DNA from 2 places in the Streptomyces sp. NBC_01320 genome. Region 1 is predicted to be linked to the other one. Evidence: riboswitches for the same ligand, from Rfam matches in the RefSeq annotation. Region 1 holds a riboswitch; the other holds the start of a gene.

The links. A riboswitch is a leader RNA that binds a small molecule or an ion and turns the genes downstream of it on or off. The one in region 1 is predicted to bind cobalamin.
Region 2: another riboswitch for cobalamin. It lies ahead of OG395_RS11130 (CbtB domain-containing protein); the one in region 1 lies ahead of OG395_RS21595 (ribonucleoside-diphosphate reductase subunit alpha).

What each region holds. Positions count from the first base shown of each region.
Region 1 covers NZ_CP108390.1:4,791,392-4,798,505, reverse strand. Annotated here, with positions in the region: gene OG395_RS21595 (ribonucleoside-diphosphate reductase subunit alpha) at 1-2,321, opposite strand, end outside; adenosylcobalamin-variant (AdoCbl-variant) riboswitch at 2,478-2,577, opposite strand; partial or broken gene tnpA (IS200/IS605 family transposase) at 2,737-3,123, opposite strand; gene OG395_RS21585 (RNA-guided endonuclease InsQ/TnpB family protein) at 3,198-4,415, shown strand; gene OG395_RS21580 (GNAT family N-acetyltransferase) at 4,431-4,946, opposite strand; gene OG395_RS21575 (N-acyl homoserine lactonase family protein) at 5,125-5,835, shown strand; gene mctP (monocarboxylate uptake permease MctP) at 5,909-7,114, opposite strand, start outside.
Region 2 covers NZ_CP108390.1:2,360,893-2,368,006, forward strand. Annotated here, with positions in the region: partial or broken gene OG395_RS11100 (RidA family protein) at 1-12, shown strand, start outside; partial or broken gene OG395_RS58255 (transcriptional regulator) at 85-150, opposite strand; gene OG395_RS11110 (pirin family protein) at 513-1,478, opposite strand; gene OG395_RS11115 (tetratricopeptide repeat protein) at 1,644-2,000, shown strand; gene OG395_RS11120 (GNAT family N-acetyltransferase) at 2,317-2,880, shown strand; gene OG395_RS11125 (CbtA family protein) at 2,948-3,721, opposite strand; gene OG395_RS11130 (CbtB domain-containing protein) at 3,751-3,969, opposite strand; adenosylcobalamin (AdoCbl) riboswitch at 3,973-4,121, opposite strand; gene OG395_RS11135 (histidine phosphatase family protein) at 4,248-4,826, shown strand; gene OG395_RS11140 (Asp23/Gls24 family envelope stress response protein) at 5,124-5,618, shown strand; gene OG395_RS11145 (DUF6131 family protein) at 5,831-5,986, shown strand; gene OG395_RS11150 (dihydrolipoyl dehydrogenase family protein) at 6,145-7,114, opposite strand, start outside.

The DNA.
Region 1 (7,114 bases):
TGTCCGGGAAGGGCAGCGGCGACCGTGGCCTGACCGGACGCCGCCCGGGCGATCCGGGTGGCCGGGCGTGAGCGCAGGTAGTACGTCGTCTTGAGCCCCTGCTTCCAGGCGTAGGCGTACATCGAGGAGAGCTTGCCGATCGTCGGCGTCTCCAGGAACAGGTTCAGCGACTGGCTCTGGTCCAGGAACGGTGTACGCGCCGCCGCCATGTCGATCAGACCGCGCTGAGGGATCTCCCACGCCGTGCGGTACAGCGCCCGTACGTCCTCCGGGATCCAGGCGAAGCCCTGCACCGAGCCGCTCGCCTCGCGCAGCGCCTCGCGGGTCCGCGCGTCCCACACGCCCAGCTGCTTCAGCTCGTTCACCAGGTAGGCGTTGACCTGGAGGAACTCACCGCTGAGGGTCTCGCGCTTGAAGAGGTTGGAGACCTGCGGCTCGATGCACTCGTACACCCCGGCGATCGAGGCGATCGTGGCGGTCGGAGCGATGGCGAGCAGCAGCGAGTTGCGCATGCCGGTCTGTGCGATCCGGGCGCGCAGCGCTTGCCAGCGCTCCGGCCAGCTCAGCTCGGTGTCGTAGTGGTCGGGGTGCAGTACGCCGCGGGCGGCGCGCGTCTTTGACCAGGCGGGCAGCGGACCGGAACGCTCGGCGAGGTCGCAGGACGCCTCGTACGCGGCGAGCATGATCCGCTCGGAGATCTTCGTGGAGAGCGCGCGGGCCTCGGGGGAGTCGAACGGCAGCCGCAGCCGGAAGAAGACGTCCTGGAGCCCCATCGCGCCCAGCCCCACCGGACGCCAGCGAGCGTTGGAGCGGCCGGCCTGCTCGGTCGGGTAGAAGTTGATGTCGACGACCCGGTCGAGGAACGTCACGGCGGTACGGACGGTGGCGTCCAGCCGCTCCCAGTCGATGTCGCCGTCGGCCACGAACGAACCGAGGTTGACCGAACCGAGGTTGCAGACGGCGGTCTCGCCGTCGTCGGTGACTTCGAGGATCTCGGTGCACAGGTTCGACGAGTGGACGACGCGACCCGGCTCGGCCGTCTGATTGGCCGTCCGGTTGGAGGCGTCCTTGAACGTCATCCAGCCCTGACCGGTCTGCGCGAGCGTCCGCATCATCCGGCCGTACAGCTCACGCGCGGGCATCGACTTGCGGGCCAGGCCCTTGGCCTCGGCGGCCCGGTACGCGGCGTCGAACTCGTCGCCCCACAGGTCGACCAGTTCCGGCACGTCGGCGGGGGAGAACAGCGACCAGTCGCCGTCCGCGTCGACCCGGCGCATGAACTCGTCCGGGATCCAGTGCGCCAGGTTGAGGTTGTGCGTACGCCGCTGGTCCTCGCCCGTGTTGTCGCGCAGCTCCAGGAATTCCTCGATGTCCGCGTGCCACGTCTCCAGGTAGACGGCGGCGGCGCCCTTGCGGCGGCCGCCCTGGTTCACTGCGGCGACCGAGGCGTCGAGCGTCTTCAGGAACGGCACGATGCCGTTGGAGTGCCCATTGGTGCCGCGGATCAGTGAGCCGCGGGCGCGGATCCGGGAGTACGACAGGCCGATGCCGCCCGCGTGCTTGGAGAGCCGCGCCACCTGGTGGTAGCGGTCGTAGATCGAGTCGAGCTCGTCCAGCGGCGAGTCCAGCAGATAGCAGGAGGACATCTGCGGGTGCCGGGTGCCGGAGTTGAAGAGTGTGGGGGAGGAGGGGAGGTAGTCGAGGCGGCTCATCAGGCCGTACAGCGAGGCGACCTCGTCCAGTGCGCGTACCGACTCGTCCTCGGCGAGACCGGCGGCGACGCGCAGCATGAAGTGCTGCGGCGTCTCGATGACCTGGCGGGTGAGCGGGTGGCGCAGCAGATAGCGGCTGTGCAGCGTCCGCAGCCCGAAGTAGCCGAACCGGTCGTCGGCGCCGTCGGCGAGGGACTGCTCGACCAGCGCGTCGAGCCGGGCCGCGTGGAGTGCCACGAACGCGGCCGTGCGGTCCGCGATCAGACCTTCGCGGTGGCCGACGGCTACCGAGGCGGAGAACGACAGCGCGCCCTGACCGGCCGCCTCGTCCGCGATGGTGCGGGTCAGGAGGCGGGCGGCGAGCCGGGAGTACGAGGGGTCCTCGGCGATCAGACCCGCGGCGGCCTCGGTGGCCAGCGCGCGCAACTCCGCCTCGTCCGACGCGGCGTTGCGGCCGCGCAGCGCGGCGGCGGCGACGCGACCGGGGTCGGTGTCGGGCAGATCGGCAGTGAGGTCGGTCAGGGTCCGCAGCAGTGCGGTACCGGGTCCGTCGTTCGTGGTTCCCGCGGACTCGGCGACTGAAGCCGGATCGGCTGGCGCGATGGTCACGTGGTGCTCTCCCTCGCTCGGCTCGGGGCCGGCGGGGGAGCGGGGCAGCCGCGCGGAGGCATGCCCGAAGAAGGAGGGCAGCACTGCGTGCGGCGTCCACCGGCCCATCCGCGAGGCCCGGACGTCTGGGCGTCCGGATCGGTCGAGCCGGACGCGCTGTCGGCAGGTCCTCGGACTTTCAGGGTGCGCAAAGGGGCACCGAATACACCGTTGCGGGACAGTTCCGGATTCGCACCGGATTTCCCTGCGGCGACAGCGAGCACGAGCATACATGTGGGGGCCGCCCGATGAGGCGGCCCCCACATGTTGTGTCGTACGGGTTCAGCATGATCGTACAAGGAGTCCCGATGCTTGGGCCCGGGAGGAATTGTTTCCCGTGGCTCGTAGGTGCGGAGTGCTGGAACAGTTTCGAAGGTCAGGTGGGTCGTTTCTGTTGCTCGATGTACTCCTTGATGAGGGACAGGGGTGCCCCGCCGCAGGACGGGGCGAAGCGGGACGGTGACCAGAAGTGCTGGCCCCACAGGTACTTGTGGGTGAGGTCGGGCAAGTCCTGTCGGAGGTGGCGAGTGGAGGCGTCCTTGAGGCAGCCGGCGAGTTCGGAGAGCGCGACTTTGGGCGAGTAGTGGACCAGGAGATGAACGTACTTGGTCCTGTTTGCCGTTGAACTCGACCAGCGTGGTACCGAAGTCCGCTCGCACGTCCCCCATGACCTGCGCGCAGCGCATCAGGATCTCGTCGGTGAACACGCCCCGCCGTATGTGGGGATGAAGACCAAGTGGGCGTGCAGGGTATGAATGATCATTCTTCCTCCGTGTATATCGGTGTGTAGTGCCTAATCTCAGGACGTGGGTCAATCTTGGGCGTTAGTCTGGCCGGGTGAAGCTGGTGGTGCAGGTCAAGCTCTTACCGACGTCCGTGCAGGCGGCGGCACTTGAGGCGACCCTGCGTGCCTGCAACGAGGCAGCCTCGTGGGCGAGTGAGGTTGCGTTCGAGAGGGAAACGTTCCGGAACTTCGCGCTGCGCGAGCACACCTACGCCGAGGTGAAGGAGCGGTGGGGGCTGGGAGCGCAGGCCGCCCAGCACGTGATCAAGAAGACCTGCGACGCGTACACCACGCTGCAGGCGAACCTGCGGGCGGGGAACCTCGGCAGGCCCGGCACGAAGCGCCACCGCCAGACCACCGGCAAGCCGGTCTCCTTCCGGTCCCATGCGGCCCAGCCCTATGACGACCGGATGCTGTCCTGGCAGATGGACACGCGCACCGTCTCGATCTGGACGACTGCCGGGCGGGTCAAGGGAGTCGCGTTCACCGGCAGTACGGAGCAGCTGGCCACCCTCGCCCGCTATCGCAAGGGTGAGTCGGATCTGGTGTGCCGGGACGGCTCCTGGTACCTGGTCGCGACCTGCGAGGTGCCCGAAGCGGAACTGAATACCGATCCGGTGGATTTCCTTGGGGTTGATCTGGGGATCGTGAACATCGCCACCACTTCGGACGGCCGCATCATGGCCGGACGGCAGCTCAACCGCATGCGGCTCCGCGACCGGAAGCTGCGCACCAAGCTGCAGAAGAAGAACACCAAGTCCGCCATGCGCCGCGCCGTACGGCGGCGCCGCAAGGACGCGCGGCGGGCCCGGGACATCAACCACAAGATCGCGAAACATATCGCGGCCGAGGCTGAACGCACCTCGCGCGGAATCGCCCTGGAAGACCTCACGGGCATCCGGGCGAGGGTACGGCTTCGCAAGCCCCAACGGGCCACGCTCCACACCTGGGCCTTCGCCCAGCTGGGAGAGTTCATCGTGTACAAGGCCCGCCGGGCAGGAGTGCCGGTGGTGTACGTCGACCCGGCGTACACCTCCCGCACCTGCGCCCAGTGCGGGCACATCGACAAGGCGAACCGGGTCTCCCAGGCCCGGTTCGTGTGCCGGTCGTGCGGATTCGTTGATCACGCCGACCGGAACGGCTCCCGCAACATCCGCGCCCGCGCGTGGACGTTGTGGCGACGCGGGGCCCCGTCAACGGCCCCTGCCGTCCCGCCTCCACGGCGGACGGCTGAACGCGGACAACGCATCACCGCCAGTGATGTCGCGTAACGCAAGCCCATCGCCTCAGCGACGGGTAGTTGACAGGCTCAGGCTGTACGTGAGCAGCGGGAGACCTGGAATGGGATCCCAGTCGCGCTCCGGAGTCCGTACGAAGCCCAGGCGGCGGTAGCCCCGGTGGGCCGCGAGCATGGCCGGCGTCGTCGACAGGACGAGCCGCGCGATGCCTTCCGTGCCGCGAGCCCGGTCGATACAGGCCTGTACGAGCGCCTCGCCGGCGCCAAGGCCGCGCGTCTCCCGTGCGACGGCGAGCATCCGGAACTCGGCCTCGTCGGGGCCGGCGACGTCAGCCCACGTATTGCCGGGCGGTGCATACGTGACTCCGCCGAGGAGCGTGCCGTCGGCACCGACGGCGACGAACACCTCGGCCTCGGCGACGCGACGGAGCACGGCCCGGAGCTTTTCGAGATACGGATCGTCGGCGCCGAAGTCGAGCAGACCGTCGTCGAGGTCGGCGTGGGCGGTGATCTCCCCGAGGGCGGTGTGTTCCGCTGGGGTGATCGGGCGGATCAACAGGTCCATGCCGGGGGTGTGCCGTACCGGCGAGGGAACCAGGGACTGTCTTCCGGATCGGGCCTGATCCAGACGAAAGGCCCTAACGCTGACGGCTGCTCAGGCCAGCTGTTTTCGCTGTGAGCCCGCCGTGTCCGCTGTCGGTGGACAACCCGGAAAGAACACAACGGTGCGCCATCATGACCGGATGGAGCGGAACGCAGCGGTGCATCGACTCGACCTGGGGTACTTCGTCCGACCTGCATCCGAGACCGGCGGCCCTCAGCCGCGGGTTGAACCCGTGCTCGCCTATTTGGTGCGGCGCGATGAAGGACTGATCCTCTTTGACACCGGTGTCGGATCCGCCGATCCCGAGGCCGAGGCCCACTACCGCCCTCAACGACGGCCGCTGGAGGGCGCCCTCGCGGCGGTCGGCGTCACCCTCGCGGATGTCTCCCTGGTCGTGAACTGCCACCTTCACTTCGACCACTGCGGCGGGAACCCCTTGCTGGCCAGAAAGCCGATCCTGGTGCAGGCCGTGGAGCTGGCCACTGCTCGCCAAGGCGATTACACGATTGACGAACTCATCGACTTCCCCGGTGCGACCTACGAGGAGATCGGCGGCGAAGCCGAGGTCTGGCCTGGAGTCTGGATCATTCCGACCCCCGGGCATACCGACGGGCACCAGTCGCTGGTGGTCAGGGAGAGCGATGGGACGGTGGTCCTCGCCGGTCAGGCGCACGACTTCGCGTCCCATTTCGCGTCGGATCACCTTGCCCGCCAGGCCACGCTCCAGGGTCTGGAGCAGCCGCTTCCGACCTATCAACGATGGCTGGAGCGGCTCACCGACTTCGACCCCCGACGCGTGCTCTTCGCACACGACTGCTCGGTCTGGGAGCCGCCCCGTCGGAGCGGCTGAGAACATCCACCCCAGGCGATACCCGGCTACCCAGGACAGGACTGGACCCTTCGACAAGATTTTCAGCAGTCTTCTAGCCGGCGGACGGGCTCGCGTCGGGTGACGGGCTCGACTCGGGCCTGGCCGACGGGAGTTCCACCCGGACGCCCGGGTCGCCCGCGTCCGCCGTGTAGTCCGCCGGGGAGGTCTCGTCGACGCCCGCCGGGGCCTTCACCGCGTTCAGGACGAACGTCAGCACCACGGTCACCACGGCGTTCAGCACGAACGCCGTCAGACCGATGTAGCCGATCTCGCCGATCCCCGGGATCTCCTTCGAGGATCCGCCGAAGTGCGCCTGGGTCGGGCTCGCCACTCCGTACGCGGCGAGCGTGCCGTACACCATGCCGACGGCCCAGCCCGCGAGCAGCGCCCAGCGGTGGAACCATCGGGTGAACAGGCCGCCGACCAGCGCCGGGAACGTCTGCAGGATCCAGATCCCGCCGAGCAGCTGGAAGTTGATCGCGACCGTCTTGTCCATGGTGAGGACAAAGACGAGCGCACCGACCTTCACCAGCAGCGACACCAGCTTGGAGACCTTCGTCTCCTGGGCCGGGGTCGCGTCGGGCTTCAGGAAGTCCTTGTAGATGTTCCGGGTGAAGAGGTTTGCCGCGGCGATCGACATGATCGCGGCGGGCACCAGCGCGCCGATGCCGATCGCGGCGAACGCCACACCGGCGAACCAGTCGGGGAACATGTTCTCGAACAGCTGCGGGATCGCCAACTGTCCGTTCTCCACCTTGACTCCGGCGGCGATCGCCATGAAGCCGAGCAACGCCAGCAGGCCCAGCATCAGCGAGTACAACGGCAGGATCGTGGTGTTCCGCCGGATCACCTCACGGCTGCGGCTGGAGAGCGTCGCCGTGATCGAGTGCGGGTACATGAAGAGGGCGAGCGCCGACCCCAGGGCCAGGGTCGCGTAACCCCATTGGCCGGGATCGGCCGGTGCGAGGGCGCCGCGCGGTTTGCCGGTTGCGGGGTTGGTCTGCGAGAACGCGTCGCCCGCCTTGGCGAAGATGTCGTCGAAGCCGCCCAGCTTGATCGGGATGTAGATGATTGCCACCGCGATGACCAGGTAGATCAGCCCGTCCTTGACGAACGCGATCAGCGCGGGGGCACGCAGCCCGGAGGAGTACGTGTACGCGGCGAGCACCGCGAACGCGATCAGCAACGGCAGGTCCTTGACGAACCAGTTGGTGTTCTCGCCGCCGCCGACGCCCATCACGTCAAGCACCGCCTGGAT
Region 2 (7,114 bases), 2.4 Mb from region 1:
CACATCGAGCTGCGGCTGAAGGCCGACTGCCGAAGTTCGGGCGGCAACCCACCTTGTCGCGCTGACAGTTCGGTCTGGGGTGGTTCGGCGAGCCGCGCGCCGGAGTTCGGCGACGTCGCCGCCGGCGAGCGCGTAGCTGATAGTTGAGCCCCCTGGTGTCCCGCGGCGGGGCGCCGCCACCGCTCCGGGACAGCCCCGCCGCCTTCCGGGAAAGACACGTGAAGCAATCAGCCGGTCCGGGCGACGTCGAGTCGCAATCGCGCCGAGGCCGGCACGCCGGCCGGCCCATCGCGGACGTCAGCCAGTGAAAACGTCGCCTGACACGCCATCAGCGAAGTCGACATTGGGTCAGCACAAGGTCTGCTGAAGCCGCTGACGGACGACCACACCCTCGGATCGTGGACGCCGCTTCAGGGAACACCGCGAGATGCGACACCCAGCCCCACCCGGACGGCGCAGGGCTGGAGCGCCGCAGAGGGCCCACCGGACTGCCGACTTGGCATTTTCCCAGGTCAGCGCACCCTCCCCCGCGGTTTCAGCGCCACGGGCGGGAGTTCGGGGGCGGGCAGTCGGTCACCGTCGTAGCCCTTCACCTCGCCGAAGCGGGAACTGTTCATCCAGTCCTCGCGGGCCTTCGCAATGTCCTCGTGCGTCCGCCCGATGAAGTTCCACCACATGACGAGCTCCTCCTCGAAGGGCTCGCCCCCGAGGAGCATCAGCCCGGCGTCGGAGTCGGCGCGCAGCGGGAGTTCGGTGCGGCCGCAGCCGAGGTAGAGCATCGATCCGGGCAGCAGGGGCACGCCGTCGACTTCCGCCTCGCCGGACATGGACAGTACGGCGTACTCGAAGTCCGGATCGAGCGGCAGGCGCGCCTGGGCGCCACGAGTCAGGGCGATGTCGGCGCCGACGATCGGGGTGTAGGCGGCGCCGGGAGAGGTGGCGCCGTCCAGCTCGCCGAGGATCACCGTTGCGGCGAGGCCGGGGGCGGTGACGGTCGGCAGGTCGGTGTGATGCTGGAAGTGCGGCTCGACCTGGCGGTGAGCGTCGGGCAGCGCAACCCAGAGCTGGGCGCCGTGCAGAAAGCGAGCGTGCGGCTTCGGGCTCTCCTCGGAGTGGCTGATGGCCCGGCCGGAGGTCATCAGTCCCAGTTCGCGCGGGCGGATCGTCTGCAGGCTCCCCAGGCTGTCGCGGTGAAGCACCTCGCCGTCGTGGAGCCAGCTGACCGTCTGCAGGCCCATGTGGGGGTGGGGGGGCACCTGCATCCCGGGTTCGTCGGCGATGTCGTCGGGGCCGTAGTGATCGACGAAGGCCCAGGCTCCGACCATCCGGCGGCCGAGATTGGGTAGCAGCCTGCGAACCTCGGTGGACTCGCCGAGCTGGACGTGACGCGGGTTGAGGAGTTCACGCACCGGGTCGGCGACGACAAAGCCCCGGCCGCCGCAGACGGAGAGTGCGGCCTGGCGATCGAGATTGCTCATGGCGCTCAACCTATTCCTGTGCCGGCGCGGGCGGTCGATACCCACGCCAAAAGTTTGGTGGAATGTTCAACCATAGTGATGTGTTGTGGAAGCTGACAGCGGGCTGCGCGAACGACGGGACGCATGGCCCGACGGATCGCCGAAAGCCGCGACCGAGGAGGACAAGTGAACGACACCTATTACGAGTTCGGCACGGCAGCCGACCGCTGGGACCGCGCCCGGATGTTCTTCGAGGCCAAGGAGTACCTGACCGCGGCCCGGATCCTGGGCGGACTGGTCGAGGAGGCACCGGAGCAGGTCGCGCCGCGGCTGCTGCTGGCCCGCGCCTATTACCACTCGGCGCGGCTCGGCAAGGCCGAGACGGAGCTGCGGGCGGTGCTGCAGCGCGACCCGGTGGAGCACTATGCGCGGCTGATGCTCGGCCGCACCCTGGAGCGGCAGGGCCGGCAGGAGGAGGCGACGCCTCACCTGAGGATGGCGGCGGCGATGTCGGGGGACTTCGGGGAGGACATGGGCAGCTGAGACGGCGAGGCTTCGGGACGGACGCTGTCCGACGGGGAAGCCCCGCCCTCCTTCCCGGCCGCTGTGGGTGCAAGACGGTGGGCCCGGTCGGCGAACGCATGCCGCCCGGGCCCTCCGTTGCGGACGGGCCGTGTCCACGTGCGTCGGCCCGGGAGGTGCCGGCGGCGTCGACCGGGGCCCGTGTCAGCGGAAGGCCGCCACGTGGTCCTCCGCGCACTGCTCGAAGGTCAGGGCACGGCTGCCCACCCCTTCAGGCAGCAAAGAATCCGATTATTCCGGTGCGCCGAGGCTCGCCGCCGTGATAGTCCGACGGGTCATGGGAGATCTTGTGACACCTCGACTCGTACTCCACCCGTTGAGTCCCGCCGAGGCGGAGAACGTAGTGGCCCGCCGTCCGGGGCCAGGGGCCCTATGGGCACCGGAGTACCCTACCGACGGCGACGCGGCCGGGGCCGGGCATTTCCTGGAGCATTGCGCCGACACCGGCAACCCCCAGCCGTTCGGCGCCTACGAGATCCGCCTCCGCCAGGACGGACACGCCATAGGCGGAGTGGGCTTTCACGGCGCTCCGAACGCGGAGGGGCAAGTGACGATCGGCTACGGCCTGACCCCTGCGGCGCGTGGTAAGGGGTACGCCTCCGAGGCGCTGCGGGCGCTGCTGGAGCTCGCCCGCGACGAGGGCATCGCCGCCGTGAAGGGCGATGCCGACCTCGACAACATCGCGTCCCAGCGTGTCATGGTGGCGGCAGGCATGTGTTTCGTCAGGGCGGACGACCGGGTGAAGCACTTCCTCATCGAATGGTCGGACACGCCGGAGGCGCCGGACGCAACGGAGATGACGTACGTGGCTGAAGCCACCGACGCGACGGACGCCGCATAAAGGGCAGAACCCGCCGGGACACTCCGGCGGGTTCTGCCGTCATACGGCCGACGAGTCGGCCGGCGCCTCAGCTCGCAGCGGCGGCCGCATGGGACGTGGTACCGCCCTCGGACGTCACCGTGCCGGTCTTCGGCACCAGCAGTCGCTCGGTCAGATAGCCGAAGACCAGACCGAAAGTGGTCCACAGCGTGACCTGAACGGCGAGGGTGGCGAGGCGGAACTCCCACAGCAGACTGGCCGGGAAGTCCTTTCCGACCTCATTGAACGAGGGCAGGAAGCCGTAGGCCAGCCCGATGACGAGCACATAGGCGGCGGACGCCGCAATGGACGCGTTCCAGTTGCCGAGGCGGGGAGCCAGCCGCTTGCCGAAGATGACGGCAGCGACGGCCAGCAGCACGCTGAGGGCGACCATCAGGAAGAACAGGGTGGTGCGTTGGCCGATCGTGTCGGGGTTTCCGACAGCCGGCGGATTGGCCGGGTACTTGAGGAATGGCACCACATACACGGTCAGCAGGGCGCCGAACGCGATCAATGCGGCCGTGGCCCTCGGGCCGAACCTGCCGATGCGGCCGAGGGCGTAGCAGAAGACCAGCGCGGCGATGCCGCCGATAGCCACGCCGAAGACCAGGACACCGGTGGCGAGACCCGCGGTGGACTGCATCGTGCGGCTGACGACTTCCTCGCCGCCGCCGTGGTCGTGGCTGTGAGCCTCTTCGAGCGCGATCGCCGCGTCCACCCGGGATTCACCGAGGAAGTAGGCGACGGCAAGAGCGAGCGCGCCCGCGGCAAGTCCGGCCAGCATGCCGCGGACGAGCAGGGCTCTGACGGATATGGAGTTCATGAGCGGGTTCCCCTGGGGTGCGCAGCGTGTCAGTGGCAGGGGAAACCGAGCAGGTGGCGACCGTCGTGAACCCACTCGTGGACACCTTCGCCGGAGATGACGGCGGTGGCACCCTGCTCGGCGCCGACGAAGTACAGCAGGACGAGCATGAGGATGCCGAAGAAGACCGCCCACGGGGCAATGGCCTTCAGCGAGATGGGGGTGATGGCGGGTGTTGCGACGCTTGCGGGGGCAGCAGTCTGTGCCATGGCAGAACCTCCTGGGGGAACACGCGTCCCGATCGTGGTACCTGAGACGACAGTGCCGGGTCTGACTTCCCGTACGGGTACGGGTTCACAGTGGCGCGACCGTGCCGGATTCTCACCGGACTTCCATCACACCGTCGTCATGTTCGTCGCGACCATACCGCCTGCGGGCACGCGCCGCCATGGCGCCATCCGCGGGGCCGGGAGGCCCGGATGCCATGGTGTGCTTACCCGAGAGGCCACAGTTCAGGGAGTTGACACCGGTGTTGACGGTACAGGTGATGTTGATCTCACCGGCGCTCAACGCGGCGCTGCGTGAAGCCCGTTTCGACGGCGACGCCCCGCTCGACGCGTCCGGTGTCCGGCGGGCGCGTGCGGCCGCGGACGCGATGCCTGCCGCCGACCGCCGGGTGTGTGGCACGGACGAGCGGTGCGCCGGGACCGCCGAGGCGTTGGGGCTGCGGTCCGATCCCGAACCGGCCCTCCGTGGCTGGGACTTGGGGCGCTGGAGCGGGCAGCGGCTGGCTGAGGTGAGCGAGGCCGAGCCGGAGGCGGTGTCGGACTGGCTGTCCGGCCCTTCGGCGGCACCGCACGGCGGTGAGTCGCTGCTGGACCTGTGCACGCGGGTCGGCGGCTGGCTGGACTCGTTGCATCGGGACGGCGCCGGTGACAGCCGCGTGATCGCCGTGGCCGAACCCGCAGTGGTACGCGCCGCGATCGTGCATGCGCTGGACCTTCCGCCGCAGACGTTCTGGCGGTTGGACGTCGCCCCGTTGACGCTGACCGAGCTCAGCGGCCGGTCCGGCCGCTGGAACCTGCGCTGCGGGCGGTCCCTGAGCACCGGAGCCGACGTCCCGTAATCCGGCGTCGGCCTCCACCACCGGACCGGCCCACCACGCCGGTGGCATCAGGTCACACCATCCCCGACGACCGGTCGGCCTGTTCGAGTCCGCCGACGGAGAGACCGAAGCGGTCGTGGAGGCGGAGCCCAGGAAGGCGGGAGGACGAGAAGGGGCAGTCCGCCCACCCGCCCCTCTCTCCGCGCGGGCCCGCCCGTGGGTCCGCCTACACCCGTACCGCTCGAGCAACATGGACAAATGGTACGTAAACTGGCCAAGGCGTTCGAACCCACCTTCTCATCGGAAGGGCGACCGACCATGACCGATCAAACACAGGTGAACCGGCCCGAAACCACGCGCTCGCAATCCGAGGCCACGCACGCGGCAGGACCGCACGGCGGAAACCGCCGAACGGAACCTGGGTCTCGGGGCCGAACCACGATCGCCGATGGCGTGGTGGCGAAGATCGCCGGGCTGGCGGCCCGGGGTGTGCCCGGAGTCCAGGGCATGGGAGGGGGATTCGCCCGCGGTATGGGGGCCGTGCGGGAGCGGGTACCCGGAGCGGGAGGTCAGTCCGTCACCAGCGGTGTCAAGGTCGAGGTCGGCGAGGTCCAAACGGCGGTCGACCTGTCGATCATCGTCGAATACGGATACTCGATCGTCGAGCTCACGGGCGACGTCCGGACCGAAGTGATCGCCGCCATCGAGCGGATGACCGGTCTGGAGGTCGTGGAGGTCAACATCTTGGTGAGCGACGTGAAGCTGCCCGACGAGGAAGAGCAACAGGAGGTGCCGGAGAGGCGGGTCGCGTAGCGGTTCGCCGGACCGGATCGCGCCTGGTCGAGAAGGCCCATCGGACCGCCTCGGCGGCGCGGAACACCCCGGCTGTCACGTGTGATCCACTGCGGTCCCGGCCAGGGATTCCCGGCCCTGGACGGCAGTACGAGCAACGGCAGTCGTCTGCCACGCCGAGACACGCCGTCCGGCGCATACTCGGAAGTGGCCCTGAAAGATTGGGGGACGCAATGATCGTCCTCGGAGTCATTCTGCTCGTGATCGGCATGGTGGCCGGAATTTCCATCTTGTGGACCATCGGCGTCGCCCTCGTGCTGATCGGTGCGGTCCTCTGGATTCTCGGTGCTGTCGGCCACGGGATGGGTGGACGGCGCCACTACTGGTGAGAACCGGAAAAAACGCTTCGCCCCGTGAGCTCGCCGGCACTTCGGGGACGTAGTTGCAGCGTGCACCTGCGCGGGACGAAGCACCCCGGCGACGGGTCCCGCTGTGCCTCCGAGGGACGGCGGGACCCGTCGCCGACGCACCGGCTCACCAGCCGTCCTCAGCCGCGGTACGCCTCCAGCAGGCGCAGCCACACCTCGCTGATCGTCGGATAGGCGGGGACCGCGTGCCAAAGCCGGTCGATGGGGACCTCACCCGCAACGGCCACCGTGGCCGAGTGCAGCAGCTCCCCGATGCCGGGGCCGACGAAGGTGACGCCGAGTACGATCTCGCGGTCGAGGTCGACGATCATGCGGGCGCGGCCCCGGTAGCCGTCCGCGTACAGTCCGGAGCCGGCGACGGCGGCGAGGTCGTGGTCGACGGCGCGGACCCGGTGCCCGGCGCGCTCGGCCGCGGCGAGGGTGAGCCCGACGGATGCGGCCTCCGGGTCGGTGAAGACGACCTGGGGGACGGCCGCGTGGTCGGCGGTGGCGGCGTGTGCGCCCCAGCGCGCGGTCGACAGCGGCGCGGTGCCCTGCGCTCGGGCGGCGATCGCGGCACCCGCGATGCGGGCCTGGTATTTGCCCTGGTGGGTGAGGAGCGCCCGGTGATTGACGTCGCCGACTGCGTACAGCCAGTTGCTGCCCTCGACGCGGCAGCTGTCGTCGACCTTCAGCCAGGATCCGGGCTTCAGTTCCACCGTTTCCAGCCCGAGGTCGTCGGTGCGCGGGGCACGGCCGGTGGCAAAAAGGATCTCGTCGGTCTCGATGCGCTCGCCGTTGTCCAGTTCCACGGTGACCGGCCCGTCGGGGCCGGCACGCCGCACGGAGGTGGCGGAGACGCCCGTGCGGATGTCGGCTCCGGCCTCGGTGAGGGCCTCGGCGACCAGCTCGCCCGCGAACGGCTCCATCTTCGGCAGCAGCCCCTTGCCGCGGATCAGCATCGTCACGTGCGCGCCGAGAGCCTGCCAGACGGTGGCCATCTCCACCCCGACGACTCCCCCGCCGACGATCACCAGTCGGCCCGGCACCTCCTTGGCGCTGGTCGCCTCGCGGCTGGTCCAGGGGCGGGCGTCGGCGACTCCGGGAAGG